DNA from 2 places in the Verrucosispora sp. WMMD573 genome. Region 2 is predicted to be linked to the other one. Evidence: riboswitches for the same ligand, from Rfam matches in the RefSeq annotation. Region 2 holds a riboswitch; the other holds the start of a gene.
What was found. A riboswitch is a leader RNA that binds a small molecule or an ion and turns the genes downstream of it on or off. The one in region 2 is predicted to bind S-adenosylmethionine.

Region 1 (9,635 bases), 2.5 Mb from region 2:
AAGCACAGACAGAACCCGAAGGTGACGATCAGGGTGATGAGCAGTGTCCAACCCCAGAGACCCAACGCCCGGCGCGTTCCGTAGCGTAGAGCGGCACCGAGGCCGGCCGACTCGCCGACCGCCTGTCGGGCGATGACCCAGGTGCCGGCGGCCCAGCCGAGGGCCTGCACCACACCGAGCAGCAGGCTGCCACCGACCACCGCGAGCAGGAGCGTCGCGAGGTCCGACCAGAAGTTCGCCGGCAGCGCGGCGGAGTCGCTGGCGAGTTGGGCGTCCCAGCGGGCCGAGGGGTCCACGGCCAGCACGAGCACCGACAGCAGTGCGGCCGGCAGCGCCTGGGTGAGCACGAGGATCGGCAACAGGGGTCGCCAACCCCGGCGCGCGGCGCCCACACACCGCGCGAACCAGCCGCCCAGCCCGACCCCGGGCGGGTTGACCAGGGCATCGGAGGGGTCGTGGCCGTAGCCGCCCGGTGGGTACCAGCCGTACAACGGCTGGCCGGGATACGGCGTCCCGCCGGGGTGCAGGGGTGGTTGGCCGGCCCATCCGGCGGGCGGCTGCGGCTCGCCCGGAGGTGGAGAGGACGGACCTGTCGGGGGCGGCTGGTCGGACATGGGACCTCCTCAGCGACGGCTGGCTCGGTCCATGATCTTCCCTTGTGGGGCGCCGGCACCGCTGCCCCCTCCGGCGATGGTCACGCCACCCCGACGACGATCGGTCGAATGGGGTGGGTGGTCGGCGCTCAGGCGATGACGCGTACCCGCTCGGCCTGTGGGCCCTTCTGGCCCTGGGCGATCTCGAACTCCACCCGCTGACCGTCGTCCAGCGCCTTGTAGCCGTCCATCTCGATCGCGGAGAAGTGAACGAAGACGTCCTGCCCGCCGTCGACGGCGATGAAGCCGTAGCCCTTCTCGGCGTTGAACCACTTCACGGTGCCTTGTGCCACGGTGTTTTCCTCACTCTGCACGGCGTTCCACTACCTCGGGTCGCCGGCGCACCGGCACCCGGAAACCACCGGTTTCGGCGGTCGGCGACGACCACTGAAACGGGTGACCGAAATCGCACGCTACACGAGGAGTGACGACGGCGCACGACCACAAATCGGGCGTATTACTATCGTCCGTATCGTCGTACGTCATTGTGATAAGCATTCCGGCATGACAAGCGCCACCGACGGAACGGGCTTGCGCCGGGCCGTCATCCGCCGAGTCGAGCCACCCGACGCAGCTCGGATGCGGGCACTGCGTCTGGAGATGCTCGCGGACGCGCCGTTGGCCTTCCTGGAGACGATCGCCGAGGCCGCGGCCCGGCCACACGCCGAGTACGCCGCCCGGGTCGCCCAGGTCTCCGCCGGTCCGGGCACAGCGCAGTTCGTGGCGGATCCGGGCGGCCGGCTCGTCGGGCACGCCGGCGGCATGGCGCACCCGGCCGAGCCGGGGGTGACCGTGCTCTACGCCGTCTACATCACCCCGAGCTGGCGGGGCACCGGCCTGCTCGCGGATCTTGTCGACGGGGTGGCGGCCTGGTCCCGGGCCTGCCGGCGGAACGAGCTGATGCTCGAGGTGGTGGTCGGCAACGACCGCGCCTACCGGGCCTACCAGCGGCTGGGATTCGTCGACACCGGCGTCCGCCTCCCGCACCCCAACATCCCCACCCTGCGCGAACTCCAGATGCGTAGGGCGGCGTAGCCACGACAGACGATCGCCGATCTGGGGCCCCGGGGAAGACCCCGGAGCCCCACCACGCCTCAGACGTGCCGGCGGCTCTGCACGACCCGGAAGCGGTTCGCCACGTACGCTCCGTCGGTCAACGCCGAGTTCGCCGCCGCGTTCGCCCCGCTGCCGTGGAAGTCGGAGAAGGCCGCCGACTGGTTCACGAAGACGCCGCCGGTGAGGTTGGCCGACAGGTGCACCCCGACCTCGATCGCCGCCGCTTCGGTGGCGTCCAGCACCGCGTCGTCGGTGGAGTAGACCGCCGCGGTGAGCGCACCCTTCTCACCCACTGTCGAGCGCAGGATCTCCAGGCTGTGTGCGGTGGAGTCGGTGGCGATGGCGAAGGAGATCGGCCCGAACCACTCCCGGGAGTAGGTCTCGGTGTCGCCCGCGTCCAGCTTGACGATGGTCGGCGTACGCACCACGGCGTCCGGAAACGACGGGTGCTCGACGGTACGCGACTCCAGCACCGGCGAACCGACCTTGGTCACCTCGTCCAGCCGCTCCAGCACCCCGTCGTTGACGATCGCGCCGGTCAGCTCCACTCCCCGGGCCGGGTCACCGGTGAGCTTGCCGATCGCCGTGGCGATGCCGCCGGCCACCTCGTCGAAGCTCTTGTGCCCCTGGTCGGTGTCGATGCCGTCCCGGGGGATGAGGATGTTCTGCGAGGTGGTGCACATCTGCCCGCTGTAGAGAGTCAGCGTGAAGCCCAGGTTGCGGCACATCCCGGTGAAGTCGTCGGTGGAGTCGATCACCACCGTGTTGAGCCCCGCCTTCTCGGTGTACACCGCCGCCTGGCGGGCGTTCGCCTCCAGCCAGTCGCCGTACTCGGTGGAGCCGGTGAAGTCGACGATCCGGACCGCCGGATGCAGGGCCAGCGTCGAGGCGATCTTCTCGCCGGGGGCCTCGGGGGCCAGCAGCACCAGGTTCGGGTCGAACCCGGCCTCGGCCAGCACCTCCCGGGCGTACCGGACGGTGACCGCCAACGGCAGCACGGCGCGCGGGTGCGGCTTGACCACGACAGGATTGCCGGTGACCAGCGAGGCGAACAGACCCGGGTACGAGTTCCAGGTCGGGAAGGTGTTGCAGCCGATGACCAGGGCCACGCCCCGGGGCACCACGTGGAAGGTCTTGGACATCCGCAGCGGGTCGCCCTTGCCGGCGGCCTTCTCCCAGCCCGCGGTGCCCGGGTGCCGGGTCATCTCCGCGTACGCGTAGGCCAGCGCCTCAAGCGCGCGGTCCAGCGCGTGCGCACCACCGGCCTGGAAGGCCATCACGAACGCCTGACCGCTGGTGAACTGCACCGCGTTGGCCAACTCGAAGACGTTCTTGTGCAGCCGGTCGAGGATCTCCAGACAGACGCCCACCCGGGTCTGAGGGCCGGCGTCGCGCCAGGCGGGCAGCGCCGCTGAGGCGGCGGCGACCAGTTGGTCGGCGTCGGCGTGCGGGTAGCGCACGTTCAGGGCGACGCCGAACGGGCTGTGCTCGGTGGCGACCCGTTCGCCGTCACCCGGCTGGTCGAGCGGGAAGTTCCCACCCAGGTACGCCTCGAACGCGGCCTTGCCGTCGGCGGCGGCGGTCTCGCCGTACACCCGTGGGCTTGGTGATTCCGGGTAGGCGGACCAGTATCCCCGCTCCGTGATCGCGGTCAGCGCGCGGTTGAGGGTCTCGGCGTGCCTGTCGTAGCGGGGGTGCGGGGTCTCCGTCATGCCCGCCATCATGCAACACGAAGCCCTCAGATCAGTAGGGGCGTGTCACAACTTCAGATGGTCAACTGCCAGTTGCTCCACCGGTCCTGCACCCGGAAACCGAGCTGCTCGTTGATGGCGATCATGTGGTCGTTGCTGGCCGCGTTGAAGGTGTCGATCACCCGCACGCCCGGTTCGTGGGCGAGCAGGTGCCGCAGGTTCTCGATCTTGGCAAGCAGGCCCAGCCGGTGTCCCCGGTGCTCCGGGTCGACGATGGTGATCTGCTGGAACGAGTGCCAGTCCGCGGAGGCACCGACGTCCAGCAGCGTCCATGCGACCAGCCGACCGGATGCCTCGTGGCGGACGCCGACGTGGTAACGGCGGCGGCCCCGCGCATCCAGCGCCAGTTCGGTGCCGCGCAGGCGATCGGCGTCGACCTTCTCCGGCTCCCACGCCAGATCGCCCATCGGCGCGTCGGCCAGCAGCCGTCCGTCGAGGTACGCCACGTCGGCGGCCAGGTCGTCGGGGGTGTACCCGCGCCAGCACAGCACCTGGTAGCCGGTCGAGCGATCCCGGGCGTCGGCCCGCAGCGCGTCCAGCTTCGCCTGATCGAGGTCGGCGGTGTCGAGGCGTCGCCGCACATCGGTCAGGGCATCGACCGCGCCCATGGCCACAGCGAACGCGTTACCCGGCGACCGGCGACCGGGCTCGCCGGCAAGCTCAGCGCGGCTCATCGCACTCACCCGCTTACGCCCGCGCTCGCGCAGCAGGCCGAGCCCATGTTCGGCCAACGCTCGGCCGACGCCTCGGCGGCGTTGTGCCGGATGCACGATCAGCTCAGCGGAGGCGTTCTCGGTGTTGTCCAACTGCGGCAGGTCCAGCCGGAGAAAACCGGCCGGCTCACCGTCGATCCGCGCCAGCAGCATGCGGGTTTCGTAGCCCGGCATCGGATGGCGCAGAAGGGCGGTGAATCGTTGCCGGCAGAGGGGCGGGAAGTCCGGCTCGTCGGCGGCCACCTGTGCGGCACCGACCTGATACGCCTGCTGGACGGCCGCCTCGTCGGCGGCCCCGACCGGGGTGATGGTGATGGTCATGACGGCAGCCTGCGCCAGCGACAGACGAGCGGGCCAGCGAATTTTCGCTGGCCCGCTCGGACGTTGGTCGGGAGGGACGATCGCACAACGCCTCCGGCGCTGGGTCGTAAAGACTGAAAGTCTACGGCGAAGCGCCCTCCCGCACGGAGCATCTTGCGCCGTCCGTTTGCGGTCGTCAAGTCCCTGGCGGCGTGTTTCGCTCACTCCCTGCGAAATACCGCTTACTCATCCGTTCGTCGTCGTCAGCCCAGCAGGCCCGCGTCGCGGGCGGCCCGCAACGAAGGCTTGATCCGGTGAGTGGGGCCGACCTCACCGGCGACCGCGTCGAGGGTCTTCAGCCCTTCGCCGGTGTTGAACACCACCGTCTCGGCGGCCGGGTCCAGTCGGCCCGACTCGACCAGCTTGCGCAGCACCGCCACGGTCACCCCGCCGGCCGTCTCCGCGAACACCCCGGTGGTACGCGCCAACAGGCGCACCCCGGCCCGGATCTCGTCGTCGTCGGCGTAGTCCATCCAGCCACCGGTGCGGCGCACCGCCTCCAGTGCGTACAGCCCGGCCGCCGGGTCGCCGATGTTCAGTGACTTGGCGATCCCGGTCGGCTTGACCGGGGTGATGGCGTCGGTGCCGGCATGCAGCGCGGTGGCGATCGGGTTGCAGCCGGCCGACTGCGCCCCGAAGACCTTCCAGCCACCCGCCGGGGCCTCGACCAGGCCGATCTCGACCAGCTCGCTGAACGCCTTGTCAATCTTGGTGAGCAGCTCGCCCGAGGCCATCGGGATGACCACCTGGGCGGGAATCCGCCACCCGAGTTGCTCGGCCACCTCGTAGCCGAGCGTCTTGGACCCTTCCGCGTAGTACGGCCGCACGTTGACGTTGACGAAGGCGGTGTCCTCGAACTCGTCCGTCTCGACCAGCTCGCCGCAGAGGCGGTTCACGTCGTCGTACGACCCGTCGATGGCGACCAGGTCGCCGCCGTAGACGGCGGTCGTGACGACCTTGCCCTGCTCCAGGTCACTGGGGATGAAGACCACCGAAGGCGCACCGACCCGGGCGGCGTGGGCGGCCACGGAGTTGGCCAGGTTGCCGGTGGAGGCGCAGGCGAACCGGGAGAAGCCCAGCGCGCGGGCGGCGGTCAGCGCCACCGACACCACCCGGTCCTTGAAGGAGTGGGTGGGATTGGCGCTGTCGTCCTTGACCCAGAGCGGCGCGGTGATGCCCAGTTCGGCGGCGAGCTGGTCGGCGGCCACCAGCGGGGTGAACCCCGGGTCCAGGGTGACCCGGGTGGCCGGGTCCTGACCGGCGGGCAGCAGAGCGGCGTACCGCCAGAGATTGCGTGGACCGGCCTCGATCTGCTCGCGGGTGACGGTGGCGAGTGCGGCCGAGTCGTAGTCGACCTCCAGCGGGCCGAAACACTCGTAACAGGCATGCTGGGCGGCGAGCGGGTAGCGGGCCGAACAGGCCCGGCAGACCAGGGCGCGGGCGGGGCTGGCGGCGGTGTCGATGCCGGACGGGGCGAGCGTCGACGTCATGTCGAAGTCCTCTCATCTTTCCCCGCATCGCACCCTGCGGCGGGGACGGAATTGGCACCTGCCCCGCCGGACGCTCAACGGTGAGCGCGCGAGGTGGTTGCCGGGGCGTCGTCGGGCCGTATCCCTCAGCCCCTCTGGATGAGGTATGCAGTTGTGCCGCCGAGTCTAGGCAATCCGGACGCGGCCGTCGCCTGCCAATCCCAGCCTGTGAGCGAAACCTCAGCGGCGCCGTTGCCGTCCCCCCGGCGCCGCTGAGCATCGCCGTCAGGCCGGCACGGACCGCCGCTCGCCCTCGGCCAGGGCGACCGTCGCAGCCCCGCGCCGCCAGAGCGTGTCCACCGCCCAGGTGCCCGGTCCGAGCACCGCCACCAGGAAGAATGCCCAGCAGAACAGGACGGACAGTTCGCCGTTGTTCCGCAGCGGCAGCAGCGCCTCGGGCTGATGGACCACGAAGTACGCGTAGGCCATGGAGCCCGACGCCAGCAGGGCCGCGGGCCGGGTGAACAGGCCGAGGAGCACAAGGGCGCCGCAGACCAACTGGATCATTGCGGCGTACCAGCCCGGCCACTGGCCGAGCGGCACCGCCTCGCCGGTGCCACGGTTGCCGCCGAAGACGCCGAAGACGGACGACATGCCGTGAATGAGAAACAACAAACCGATGACAATGCGGAACAGGGACAGAGCCGGCCCGCCGAACCGGTCAGTGCGCATTGGTACCTCCTACTAGTGGGGTGGTGGTACCAGAATGCGGAATCTATAGATAGTTGTCGATTCAATCTCTCTTGTTGGGAACGCTCCCACACTCAGTCTAGCGGCCGAAACTTCCGGCGGCAGCAGCACTGTGTAAACCTTGTGGTCTGCTTGCGTGGGTGGCGGGAACACCAGCCGACACGGGCGGATGCGACGATGCTGCGATGCCACGCACCACGGTCCGCACTCCGGCTTCCGGTGGCCGTCGGCTCGTCGCCGTGCCGGTCTCGATCGCCGCAGCGTTCGGCCTGCTCGCCGGCTGCGCCCCGGCCGGCGAGGCCCCGGGGGCGCCGCCCCGCCCGCTCCCGGCTTCCCATGGACCCGGCAGCGCACCGTCCGACGGAGCCGATCTCGGCGGCACGCCGTCCCGGGACGGCGATCTCGCCGGAGGCGACAGCCCGACGTCCGGCTGCCCCGTGTCCGGCGTCCGGATCACCTACCGCGGCGTCAGCGCCGCCATGGGGCTGCGGGCGATGGGCCTGGAACTGGTCAACTGCGGCGACCGCCCCTACCGGCTGCACGGGTATCCGGCGCCGCAACTGCGGGACGCGGACGGCACCCTCATCCCGGTCCGGGTGATCCAAGGCGCGGAGGGAATCACGTCCGGCTTCGACGATCCACCCCGGCCGCTGGTGCTGGCCCCCGGTGAGGCGGCCGGCACCGCCCTGCTCTGGCGCAACCTGGTCGACAACCCAACGGTCGTGGCGACCAACGCCGAGCACCTCGACGTCGCCCCGCTGCGCGGCCGGCCCGCGCAACGGGTCGTCATGCAGGGGCGGATCGACCTGGGCAACACCGACCGGCTTGGGGTCAGCGCCTGGCAGAAGCAGGAGCCGCGCACGCCGGAGCCGACGCCCTCGACGCCGAACCCACCGCCCACCACCCCGGTCCCGCTGCTCTGAGCTGTCCCGGCATAGCACCGCACGCTCTTGTCGCCCGCGACCGCCCGGCTCGCGCCGAGCGGTCGCGGGCAGCGAGCTCAGCTGGTGATGTCCTTGCGGGTGAAGCGCCAGAACGCCAGGCCCCAGAACACGGTCGCGTAGCAGATCGCCGAGACCGTGCCCCGGACGATGTCGTCGGTCTGTACGGGCGTGGAGAGCAGCCCCAACCACGCGGTGCTGTAGTGGGTCGGCAGGAACGACCGGATCGCGCCCAGCGCGGTGATCTGGTCCAGGATGCTGGACAGGATCCACAGCAGCACCGCGCCTCCCACCGCGCCCAACGCCGCGTCGGTGGTCACCGAGAGCAGGAACGCCAGGCCCGCGACCACCAGCAGGACGATGGCCAGGTAGCCGAGCACCGCGAGCAACCGCAGCAGCCCCTCGCCCGGCTCCAACTGTGCGGCGACCGTGCTGCGCAGCGGCGACCAGCCGTAGCGCAGGGTGCCGATGGCCAGCGCCGTGCCGGCGAGCAGGATCAGCGCCAGCGCCGAATACGCGAGCGCGACCAGCAGCTTCACCGCGAGCAGTCGGGCCCGGGGCACCGGGATCGCCAACAGGTAGCGCAGGCTTCCCCAGCTCGCCTCGCTCGCCACCGTGTCGCCGCAGAACAGCGCGACCACGACGACCAGCAGGAACGAGGCGGACACGAAGATGGTGAACAGGGTGAAGTTCAACCCGCCGGAGGTGGCGAGGTCGATCAGGCTGCCGAACTCACCCCCGCCGTTGTCGTCGTCGTTGGTGTCGAACTGGAACGCGATCAGGATGATCAGCGGCAGCAGCACCATGAAGCCGAGCGCCAGCTGGGTACGCCGGCGCGACGCCTGCCGGCGGAACTCGGCACCGAACGGCAGCGTCCGGGCGGGCCGGTAACCCGCCGCCGCTCCCGAGGCGGCGACGCCGGTCGTGTCCCGCGTCGGCTCGACAGTCGATCCCGCCATCACCGGTCCCCGCTTCCCCGAGAGTTCTCGCCCACCAGGGCGAGGAAGGCGTCCTCCAGGCGGCGCCGGGGCACCACCCGGTCCACTGCGATCCCGGCCCGGACCAACTCGGCGACCACCTCGCTGCGGGCGGTGCCGTTGGTGTCCACGACCAACTGCCCGTCGGCGTCGTCCAGCACCCGTACCCCACCGAGGCCGTCGAGCACGCTCCGGGCCGCGGTCGGGTCGCTCACCTCGACCAGCACGCTGGGCGAGTCGCCGACGATCTCCTCGACCGGTCCGGAGGCCACGATCCGACCCTTGTTCACCACCACGGCGTGGGTGCAGGTCTGCTCCACCTCGGCGAGCAGGTGACTCGAGACCAGCACCGCCCGTCCGTCGGTCGCGTACCGCTGGAGCACCCGCCGCATCTCGGCGATCTGCGGCGGGTCCAGCCCGTCGGTCGGCTCGTCGAGCACCAGCAGTTCCGGCAGACCGAGCATGGCCTGGGCGATGGCGAGGCGCTGCTTCATGCCGTGGCTGTACTTACGCACCCGCCGGTGCACCGAGGAACCCAGCCCGGCGATCTCCAGTGCCTGCTCGAAGTGGGCGTCGCCCTCCGGCCGGCCGGTCGCCCGCCAGTACGCCTTCAGGTTCTCCAGGCCGGACAGATGCGGCAGGAACCCCGGCCCCTCCACCAGTGCGCCGATCCGCGACAGCACCGGCGAGCCGGGCACCAGCCGGTGCCCGAAGACGTAGATCTCCCCTGCGGTCGGCTGGGTCAGCCCCATCAGCACCCGCAGCGTGGTGGTCTTGCCGGCGCCGTTGGGCCCGAGCAGACCGACCACCTGACCGGGATGCACCTCGAAGTCCACCTCGGAGACCGCGACGAAGCCGTCGGCGTACTCCTTGCGCAGCCGGCGCACGGCCAACGGGGTGTCCGCGTACTCCGGGTGCACGGAGGTGTCCTGGCGACGGTGCCGGCGGCGCAGCACGGCCACGAG
Region 2 (9,635 bases):
GGCCTCCAGCACCATCCCGGCGTCCATGAAGGCGACGGTGTCGGCGACCTGGCGGGCGAAGCCCATCTCGTGGGTCACCACCACCATGGTCATGCCCTGGGCGGACAGCTCCGCCATCAGCGCCAGCACCCCCTTGACCAGTTCCGGGTCGAGCGCCGAGGTGGCCTCGTCGAAGAGCATCACCTGCGGCCGCATGGCGAGTGCCCGGGCGATGGCCACCCGCTGCTGCTGCCCGCCGGACAACTGCGCCGGCCGGGCGTCGGCCTTCGCGGCCAGGCCGACCCGGTCGAGTTCGGCCCGGGCCCGGGTGACCGCCTCGTCCTCGCCGAGCCGGCGGATACGGCGCAGCGGCAGGGTGACGTTGCGTAGCACGCTCATGTGCGGGAAGAGGTTGAACTGCTGGAACACCATGCCGATCCGCTGCCGCAGCGCGTCCGGGTCGTCGCGCAGCACGCTGCGGCCGTCCAGCAGCACGTCGCCCCGGTCCGGTTCGAGGAGCCGGTTGACGGTGCGCAGCAGGGTGGACTTTCCCGACCCGGACGGGCCGATCACGCAGGCGGTGCCGCCGCGCGCCACGTCCAGGTCCACCCCGCGTAGCACCCGATGGTTGCCGAAGGCCAGGTGCACGTCGCGCAGGCTGAGACTGACCGAGGTGTTCATCGTTGGTTGCCTCCGGCGGCGCCGGGCAGCGCCAGGTCCAGGTCGTCGGGGTCGTCGGTCGGCCCGGCCGCCGGCCGGCCGTGTCGCAGCCGCCGGTCGATCCAGTTGACGACGTGCGTCAGCGGCACGGTCAGCACGAGGTAGCACAGCCCGGCCAGCAGCAGCGCCGACTGGTTGCCGGTGTTCGCGGCGTAGTCCTGACCGATGCGGAACAGCTCGCGCTGGCTGGCCAGCAGGCCGAGGAAGTAGACCAGGCTGGAGTCCTTGATCAGCGCGATGAGCTGGTTCACCCAGGCCGGCAGGATCCGTCGGACGCCCTGCGGGATGACCACCCGCCGCATCGCCTCCCGCCAGGAGAAACCCAGCGCGCGGGCCGCCTCCAACTGGGTGGCCTCCACCGACTGGATGCCCGCGCGGAAGATCTCCCCGAGGTACGCCGAGGCGATCAGCGACAGCGCCAGGATGCCCAGCGGGTACGGATTCGGCCCCCACACCTGCAACCCCAGCGGGGCCAGCCCGACCCCGATCAGCAGGATCGTCGCCGCCGCCGGTAGGCCCCGGAAAATGTCGGTGTACACCCGCGCCGGCCACCGCAGCCAACGGGTACGCGAGATGCCCGCCACCGCCAGCACGATGCCCAGCGCCGAGCCGAGCAGGGCGGCGGTGACCGCCAGGATCAGCGTGTTCGGCAACCCGACGGTGAGCATCTCGGGTAGCGCCTCGCGCATCGACTCCCAGTCGAAGAACGTCTCCCACAGGGTGCGCAACGGATCCACGGTCAACCTCCGCCCTGCTCGCTCGTGGTCCTAGCGTCAGGAAGCGGCCGACGCCGACGGTGCCGCCGCGCCGACCGATGCGGAGGGTGCCACCACGTCGCCGCTGCCCGGGGTGAAGTCGGCCGGGATCGGCCGGCCCGGGTAGTACTGCTCCTGCAACCGGGTCCAGGTGCCGTCGGCGATCACCTCGTCGAGGGCCTTGTTCAGTGCCTCGCGCAGCGCGTCGTTGCCCTTGGCGAAGGCGTACGCGGTTGGCGCCGGGCTGAGTTCCTTCGCAGCCACGGTGATCTTGCCGCCGCTGTCTGCGGCGGTCTTCTCACCGATCTCGGCGGGGGCGATCCACGCGTCCGCCGTACCGGCCTTGAGCTGGTTGATCGCGCCGTTGTAGTCGGGCACCCGCACCGGGTCCAGACCCTTCCCGGTGGCGTAGTCGTCCTGGACGGTCCCCTGCACGACCACCACCCGCTTGCCGGGCAACTCGTCGAAGCTGGTCAGCGTCGAACCGGCGGGCACGTCGAGCCCGAAGTAGCCGAAGTCGTACCCGTTGCCGAAGTCCACGGTCTTCTTCCGTGCCTCGGTGATGGTGATCGAGGAACTGCCGACGTCGAACCTGCGGTTGCCGACCTGGGCGAGCAGGGCGGAGAAGTCGGTGCCGACGAACTCCACCGTCAGGCCGAGCCTGTCGGCGGCGGCGACCAGCAGGTCGTTGTCGAAGCCGGTGAACCTGCCGTCCTTCAGGTACACGTTTGGTGGGGCGTCGGTGAGCGTGCCGGCCCGCAGCACACCTGGCTGCGCCAGGTTGTACGGGTTGTCGGCCGCGTTGCCGGCGGTGTCGGAGCCGCAGGCGGTGAGGGTGGCGGCGGCGAGGATCGCGGCGACACCGACGGCGGCGGCGCGGGTCAGGGCGGGAGGGAATCGCACAGGTGTCTCCTGGTTGAGCTGCGGCGGGCACGGACGTGCCGCACCGACGGTCCGCCGCCGGGCGGACCGCTGGGATGGGATCGATGGCAGAGGGTCAGCCGACCCGTGCGGGATCGGTGACGGGGAGCGACGCGGTCAGCTACACGCGGCGCTGCACACCCGCATCATGTCGACGTGCCGACGCCGGGTCAGGCCCGGGCGGGCCACCGAACGATCGCGGTACGACATGGTGCTCCTCAAGGTCGTGATGACCTGGGAACCCAGGCCACGCTTGCACCGAAGATCGCTCCGATGCCTGGTCCTCACCCGGGGCACCCCTGCGCGGTGGAGGGTTGCCGGCCAGCGAGCCGGGGCTTCGCGCTGGCACTCATGACCTGCCGCCGACGCTATCAGCCCCCGCCCGCCCACCCACCGTCCACCCCCTATGACCCCCCTCACGCCGGCCCCCTCACACCCCGCCGAGTTGACCATGAGGTTGGCGGCGAGTTCGATCTCCCTGACTGCCGCTAACCTCATGATCAACGCGGCGGGGTTGGTGCGTACGGCGGGTGGGGGTGTTGCCGGGGGAGTGGGTGATCCCTTACGGTCTGGTCAGCGGTGGGCGGTGCGGTCCGCATCCGATGACACCGCCGGTGGTCCGTCACGTGGGCCGGGAGGGTGGAACTCCCGGGTCCGACGCGCGTGACGGTCGAGTCGGCGGGCGAACCCCGACCCGTGCGGCGGCGCGTCGAGGCGCCGGGCCGGCGGTCGACGGGAGCGCGGACATCCACCGGGAGCCACCCGTGTATCTCACCCCCCACGAGCAGGACCGCCTGCTCGTCCACGTGGCGGCGGACGTCGCCCGGCGTCGCCGCGAGCGCGGCCTGCGCCTGAACTATCCGGAAGCCGTCGCGGTGATCACCGCCTTCCTGCTCGAAGGGGCACGCGACGGGCAGTCCGTGGTGGACCTGATGGCCGCCGGGCGCACCGTGCTCAGCCGCGACGACGTGCAGGACGGCATCCCCGAGTTGCTGAGGGAGGTGCAGGTGGAGGCGACGTTCCCGGACGGCACCAAGCTGGTGACGGTGCACCACCCGATCCCGTGATCCCCGGGGAGATCCTGCCGGCCGACGGACCGGTGGAGATCAACGCCGGGCGGCCGGTGACCACACTGCTGGTGGTCAACACCGGTGACCGGCCGGTGCAGGTCGGCTCGCACTACCACTTCGCCGAGGCCAACCCGGCGCTGGACTTCGACCGGGACGCCGCCTGGGGGCAGCGCCTCGCCGTACCGGCCGGCACCTCGGTGCGATTCGAGCCGGGGGTGAGTCGCCGGGTGGACCTGGTGCCGCTGGGCGGCGCGCGGATCGTGCCGGGCCTGCGCGGCGAGTGCGCCGGAGCACTTGACGAAGGACGGACGGCATGAGCGCGCGGATCAGCAGGTCAGACCCGCCGCCCGGCGGCATGGAGCGAAGCGGAGTGCTGGCATGAGCAGCGTCGAGCGGGGCCGCTACGTCGCCCTGTACGGGCCGACCACCGGCGACCGGATCCGGCTGGCCGACACGAACCTGCTCATCGAGATTGAGCAGGATTACTGCGCCGGTGGGGACGAGGCGGTCTTCGGCGGCGGCAAGGTGATTCGTGAGTCGATGGGCCAGTCCCGGGCCACCCGCGCCGAGGGTGCCCTGGACACCGTGATCACCGGTGCGGTCGTCCTCGATCACTGGGGGGTGGTGAAGGCGGACGTCGGGCTGCGCGACGGGCGGATCGTGGCGCTCGGCCGGGCCGGTAACCCGGACACCATGGACGGTGTTCACCCGGACCTGGTGATCGGCCCGGCCACCGAGGTGATCGCCGGCAACGGTCGGATCCTCACCGCCGGGGCGGTCGACACCCACGTGCACCTCATCTGCCCGCAGCTGGTCGCCGAGGCCCTCGCCAGCGGAGTCACCACCCTGGTCGGCGGCGGCACCGGACCGGCCGAGGGCACCCGGGCCACCACCGTCACCCCGAACGTCTGGCACCTGGCCCGGATGCACGAGGCCCTCGACACCTTCCCGGTCAACGTGCTGCTGCTCGGCAAGGGAAACACCGTCTCGGAAGAGGCGCTGTGGGAGCAGCTGCGGGCCGGAGCCGGCGGATTCAAGCTGCACGAGGACTGGGGCACCACCCCGGCGGCGATCGACGCCTGCCTGCGGGTCGCCGACGCCTCCGGCGTGCAGGTCTCCATCCACACCGACACCCTCAACGAGGCCGGGTTCGTCGCCGACACCCTGCGCGCCATCGGCGGCCGGGCGATCCACTCGTACCACACCGAGGGGGCCGGTGGCGGACACGCGCCGGACATCATCACCGTCGCCGGTGAGCCGAACGTGCTGCCGTCGTCGACGAACCCGACCCGCCCGTACACCCGCAACACCCTTGCCGAGCACCTCGACATGCTGATGGTCTGCCACCATCTCAACCCGGCGGTGCCGGAGGACCTGGCGTTCGCCGAGAGCCGCATCCGGCCGTCCACGATGGCCGCCGAGGATCTGCTGCACGACCTAGGCGCGATCTCCATCATCGGCTCCGACGCGCAGGCGATGGGCCGGATCGGGGAGGTCGTGCTGCGTACCTGGCAGAGCGCGCACGTGATGAAGGCCCGGGTGGGCGCCCTGCCCGGGGACGGCGCCGCCGACAACCACCGGGCCCGTCGGTACGTCGCGAAGTACACCATCTGCGCGGCCATGGCGAACGGTCTCGACCACGAGATCGGGTCCGTGGAGTCGGGCAAGCTCGCCGACCTGGTGCTGTGGGAGCCGGCGTTCTTCGGCGTACGACCGCACCTGGTCGTCAAGGGCGGCCTCATCGCGTACGCCCAGATGGGTGACGCGAACGCCTCGATCCCCACCCCACAGCCGATGCTGCCCCGGCCGATGTTCGGCGCGTACGGCGGCGCGGCGGCGGCCACCAGCCTGGCGTTCGTCGCGCCCGCGGCGCTGGAGGCCGGGCTGCGGCTGGACGTACGACGTCGGGTGGTGCCGGTGACCGACGTACGGTCGCGCGGCAAGACCGACCTGCCGGAGAACGACGCCCTGCCACGCATCGAGGTCGACCCGGACACCTTCACGGTCCGGATCGACGGCGTGGTGGTGGAGCCGGATCCGGTTGCCGAACTGCCCATGGCCCAGCGGTACTTCCTGTTCTGATGACCGCCACGACGATGCTGCTGCTCCTCGCCGACGGGCGCTTCCCGGCCGGTGCGCACGCGCATTCGGCCGGGCTGGAGGCGGCTGTCGCCGCCGGCCGGGTGACCGACCTGGACACCCTGGGGGAGTACCTGCGGGGCCGGTTGGCCACCGCAGGACTTGTCGCGGCGGCGTTCGCCGCCGCCACCTGCCGGATGGCCTCGGGATCGCCGGGTTGTCCGGTGACCGGTGGCCGTCCCGCCGGGGGCCGGCCACCACGGCCGTCGGCACCGGAGCGGGTCGCGCCGGGCCGACGGGCGGCGCTCGTGCGCCTCGACGCCGAACTGGACGCCCGGACCGCCTCGCCGGCCCAACGGTCGGTGTCCCGTCGGCAGGGGCGGGCGCTGCTGCGGGCCGGTCGCCGGATCTGGCCGGCGACCACCTTCGACGACCTGCCCGCCGGGCCGGACGGTCCACACCAGCCCCTGGTGCTGGGGCTGGTCGGTGCCGCCGCCGGTCTGAACCCCGGTCAGGTGGCCACCGTCGCCGCCCACGCGACGGTGACCGGCTCGGCCAGTGCCGCCGTACGCCTGCTCGGCCTGGACCCGTACCAGGTGCAGGCCCTGCTGGTGCGGCTCGCCGGCGCCTGCGACGCCACCGCGGCGCGGGCGGCCCGCGCCGCCGAGGAACCACCGGAGCGGCTGCCCGCCGCCGCCGCTCCGCTCGCCGACATCCACGCCGAAGCTCACGTCACCTGGGAGGTGCGTCTCTTTGCGTCCTGAAGTCGACCACGACGAGTCCGTTCCCCACACCCACCCCGAGCCGGGGGTCGACCCGCACGCCCCGCTGCCGACTGCCGCGCGGGCACTGCGGGTCGGCATCGGCGGGCCGGTGGGCTCCGGCAAGACCGCCCTGGTCGCGGCGCTGTGCCGGGCGTTCGCCGACGAACTGCGCCTGGGGGTGGTGACGAACGACATCTACACCACCGAGGACGCGGACTTCCTCAAACGCGCCGGGGTGCTCGATCCGACCCGGATCCGCGCGGTGGAGACGGGCTGCTGTCCGCACACCGCCATCCGCGACGACATCGGCGCCAACCTCGACGCCGTCGACGACCTGACCGACGCGCTGGGTCCGCTGGACCTGGTGCTTGTGGAGAGTGGCGGCGACAACCTGACGGCCACGTTCAGCCGGGGCCTGGTCGACCGGCAGATCTTCGTGGTGGACGTGGCCGGCGGGGACAAGGTGCCCCGTAAGGGCGGCCCGGGGGTGACCGCCGCCGACCTGCTGGTCATCAACAAGACCGACCTGGCGCCGATGGTCGGTGCCGACCTGTCCGTGATGGACCGCGACGCCCGTGCCCGCCGCGGCGACCTGCCCACGGTGTTCCAGTCCATCAGCGAGGACCCCCTGGCGACCCAGGTCGCCGGGTGGATCCGTCACGAACTGGCCCACCACCGGGCCGCGTCGGCAGGCGCGGACCGGCCCGCGCCGGTCGTGGCGGCCCCCGCCGGGCAGGCCTGATGCGGGCCACCGCCCGGCTGGCGGCCCGCGTCGACAGGAACGGCCGTACCACCCTGGTCGAGCTGCGCGGCGAGAGTCCGCTGCTGCTGCGCCAGGTGCCGGCCCCCGGCGGTGGCCTCACGGTGTACGTCGTCGGCGGCGCGGCCGGGCCGCTGGCCGGCGACGACCTGCGGCTGGATGTCGAGGTCGGCCCCGGTGCGGCGGTACGCGTGCACACCGTGGCCGCCTCGGTGGCCCTGCCCGGCCGCCCCGGCGCGGTGTCCCGGATGCTGGTCCGGGCCACCGTCGCCGAGCGGGCGACCCTGCTCTGGCTGCCCGAGCAACTGGTCGCGGCGGCCGGCTGCGCGCACGTCGCCGACTCGCGGGTGGACGTCGCGGCCGGCGGCACCCTGCACTGGCGGGACGAGCTGATCTGCGGCCGGTATGGCGAGCAGCCCGGCAACGTCGAGGTCAACACGTGGGTGGACCTGGACGGTCGGCCGCTGCTGCGGCAGTCCCTGACGGTCGGGCCGAACGCCGCCGGCTGGGCCGGACCGGCGGTGCTGGCCGGCGCGCCCGCCACCGGCTCGCTGCTGATCGTGGACCCGGACCGCCCGGCGGAGCCGCCCGCCGTGGGCGCCACGTGGGCCCGGCTGCCGCTGGCCGGTGGCCCGGCGACGCTGTGGAGCGCCACCGCGCCGGACGCGCACACCCTGCGGGAGTACCTCGAACCGGAGACCGCTCTGGATACCATCGCTGCTTCGGGCGGGCGAGGGGAGCGTGGGGTTGTACGAGTTGGGTGAGGTCGTCGCCGAGCGGCGGATCGCAGTGGTCACTCCGGACGATGTCACCTCGGAGGTGGTCGTCCGCTTCGGCAGGCCGCACCCCGACCCGTTGCCGGGCGGTGACTGGCGCTGCCCGTTCCAGATCGAGGGGCTGGCCGACGGTGCGGTCGACGCCGCGTACGGGGTGGACTCCCTCCAGGCGATGCTGCTGGCCGTGTACAGCGTGCGGCTGCTGCTCACCGAACACGCCGAGCGCATCTCGGCCCGACTGGACTGGCTGGACCAGCCGGACCTGGGCCTGCGCGTCGATCCGGGGCTGGTGCCCGAGAACATCACCACCCGGAGCGCCTACCTCGCCACCGCCGACATCGCCGCCGCGCTGCTGCGTACGCCGGTGCTGGCCGAGCGTTGGACGACGCCGAGCGCTCTGCCGCACTGCTCCACCGGCGGGCTGGCCCGGCACCTGGCCAACCAGATCACCCGGACCGCCGAACTGCTCGACGCGCCGCCGGGACGGACCGCGATCGACGTCCTGGCGCACTTCACCGGCAGCGCGTGGGTGACCACCGGTGCCGAGGAGGAAGACAACACCGACATCCGCGAGCGGGGGGAGCGGGCCGCCGCCGAGACCACCGCCAGTCGACTCGCCGCCGAGGTCGACGAGTTCCTGGGCCGGCTGCGCCGCACCGTGCCGACACAGCCCTCGTACCGGATCGTCGACCTCGGCGACTGGGGACTGGCCGTCGACGACTTCCTGCTGACCCGGCTGCTGGAGCTGGTGGTGCACACCGACGATCTGGCGGTCAGCCTGGGCCTGCCGACGCCCGAGATGCCGGCCGCCGCCACCGAACTGACGAGTGACCTGCTCACCCGGATCGCCGCCTGGCGGCACGGTCCGCTCGCGGTGGTGCGGGCACTGTCCCGCCGGGAACGGGCGCCGGAGACGATAAGCGGGCTCTGACCGGTCCGGTGTCGGCAAGTGTCCTCTGTGGACATGTGGCAGGGTGGGTCAGGTGCCGGCGGTCGCCGGTGGCAGCGGAAACCCTGGGAGAGGCAATGATCAAGCGGGTCAGTCGTCGGGCCGCGATCGGATTCGGTGCGGCAGCTGTGACGTTGGCGGCGACGCCGTCCGGTGCGGTGGCCGCGCCGGCTGACGGCACCACGGCGGGCATCGACAGGGTGCCGCCGCGAGAGGTGATTCGCCGGACGTACCGGCAGCAGAAGGCCCGCGCCGGTGGGGTGTGGCGCTCGCACGTCGCGATGCTCGACGCCAACGGGACCCTCCGGACCGTGATCGCCGACGACGCGGACCGGGTGACGCACGGGTACAGCGTGCAGAAGCTGGCGGTCGCGGTGGCGGTCATGGACAAGATCGACCGGGGCGAGCTGCGGCTGGACCAGCGGCTCGACCTCACCGCCGACATCATCCTCGGCGGCAGCGGGATCTACTTCCTGCAGACGGTCTGGGGCGACGAGGTCACCGTGGCGAACTTCCTCACCGCGATGCTGCTCGTCAGCGACAACACGGCGGTACGGATGTGCGGCCGGGTGGTGCCGGCACTGGAGATCAACGAGATCCTGGCGGCCAAGGGATTCACGCACACCCGGGTCGAGCCGGTGGCCAACCCGAACCGGTTCTTCCTCGGTGTGACCACTCCGCGCGAGACCCACGACCTGCTGTGGCGGCTGGCCAACAAAACCCTGCTGTCGGCCCGGTCGAGTGACTTCCTGCTCGGCATCCTGCGGTGGATCAACGGCTACCACGACGGCATCCGCCGCGACATGTCCTCGGCGGAACGCAGCCGGGTCGCCACCAAGTACGGCGCCGACTTCGATGCCTC

Region 1: another riboswitch for S-adenosylmethionine. It lies ahead of thrC (threonine synthase); the one in region 2 lies ahead of O7601_RS22425 (ABC transporter substrate-binding protein).

The regions. Positions count from the first base shown of each region.
Region 1 is NZ_CP114901.1:894,674-904,308, forward strand. It holds gene O7601_RS04175 (hypothetical protein) at 1-614, opposite strand, end outside; gene O7601_RS04180 (cold-shock protein) at 743-946, opposite strand; gene O7601_RS04185 (GNAT family N-acetyltransferase) at 1,158-1,688, shown strand; gene paaN (phenylacetic acid degradation protein PaaN) at 1,748-3,421, opposite strand; gene O7601_RS04195 (GNAT family N-acetyltransferase) at 3,475-4,494, opposite strand; gene thrC (threonine synthase) at 4,737-6,023, opposite strand; SAM riboswitch class I at 6,033-6,168, opposite strand; gene O7601_RS04205 (DoxX family protein) at 6,288-6,734, opposite strand; gene O7601_RS04210 (DUF4232 domain-containing protein) at 6,938-7,675, shown strand; gene O7601_RS04215 (ABC transporter permease subunit) at 7,753-8,652, opposite strand; gene O7601_RS04220 (alpha/beta fold hydrolase) at 8,652-9,635, opposite strand, start outside.
Region 2 is NZ_CP114901.1:4,897,213-4,906,847, reverse strand. It holds gene O7601_RS22435 (amino acid ABC transporter ATP-binding protein) at 1-660, opposite strand, end outside; gene O7601_RS22430 (amino acid ABC transporter permease) at 657-1,436, opposite strand; gene O7601_RS22425 (ABC transporter substrate-binding protein) at 1,473-2,357, opposite strand; SAM riboswitch class IV at 2,620-2,732, opposite strand; gene O7601_RS22420 (urease subunit gamma) at 3,140-3,442, shown strand; gene O7601_RS22415 (urease subunit beta) at 3,439-3,762, shown strand; gene O7601_RS22410 (urease subunit alpha) at 3,824-5,527, shown strand; gene O7601_RS22405 (urease accessory UreF family protein) at 5,527-6,288, shown strand; gene ureG (urease accessory protein UreG) at 6,278-7,030, shown strand; gene O7601_RS22395 (urease accessory protein UreD) at 7,030-7,812, shown strand; gene O7601_RS22390 (maleylpyruvate isomerase N-terminal domain-containing protein) at 7,790-8,755, shown strand; gene O7601_RS22385 (serine hydrolase) at 8,851-9,635, shown strand, end outside.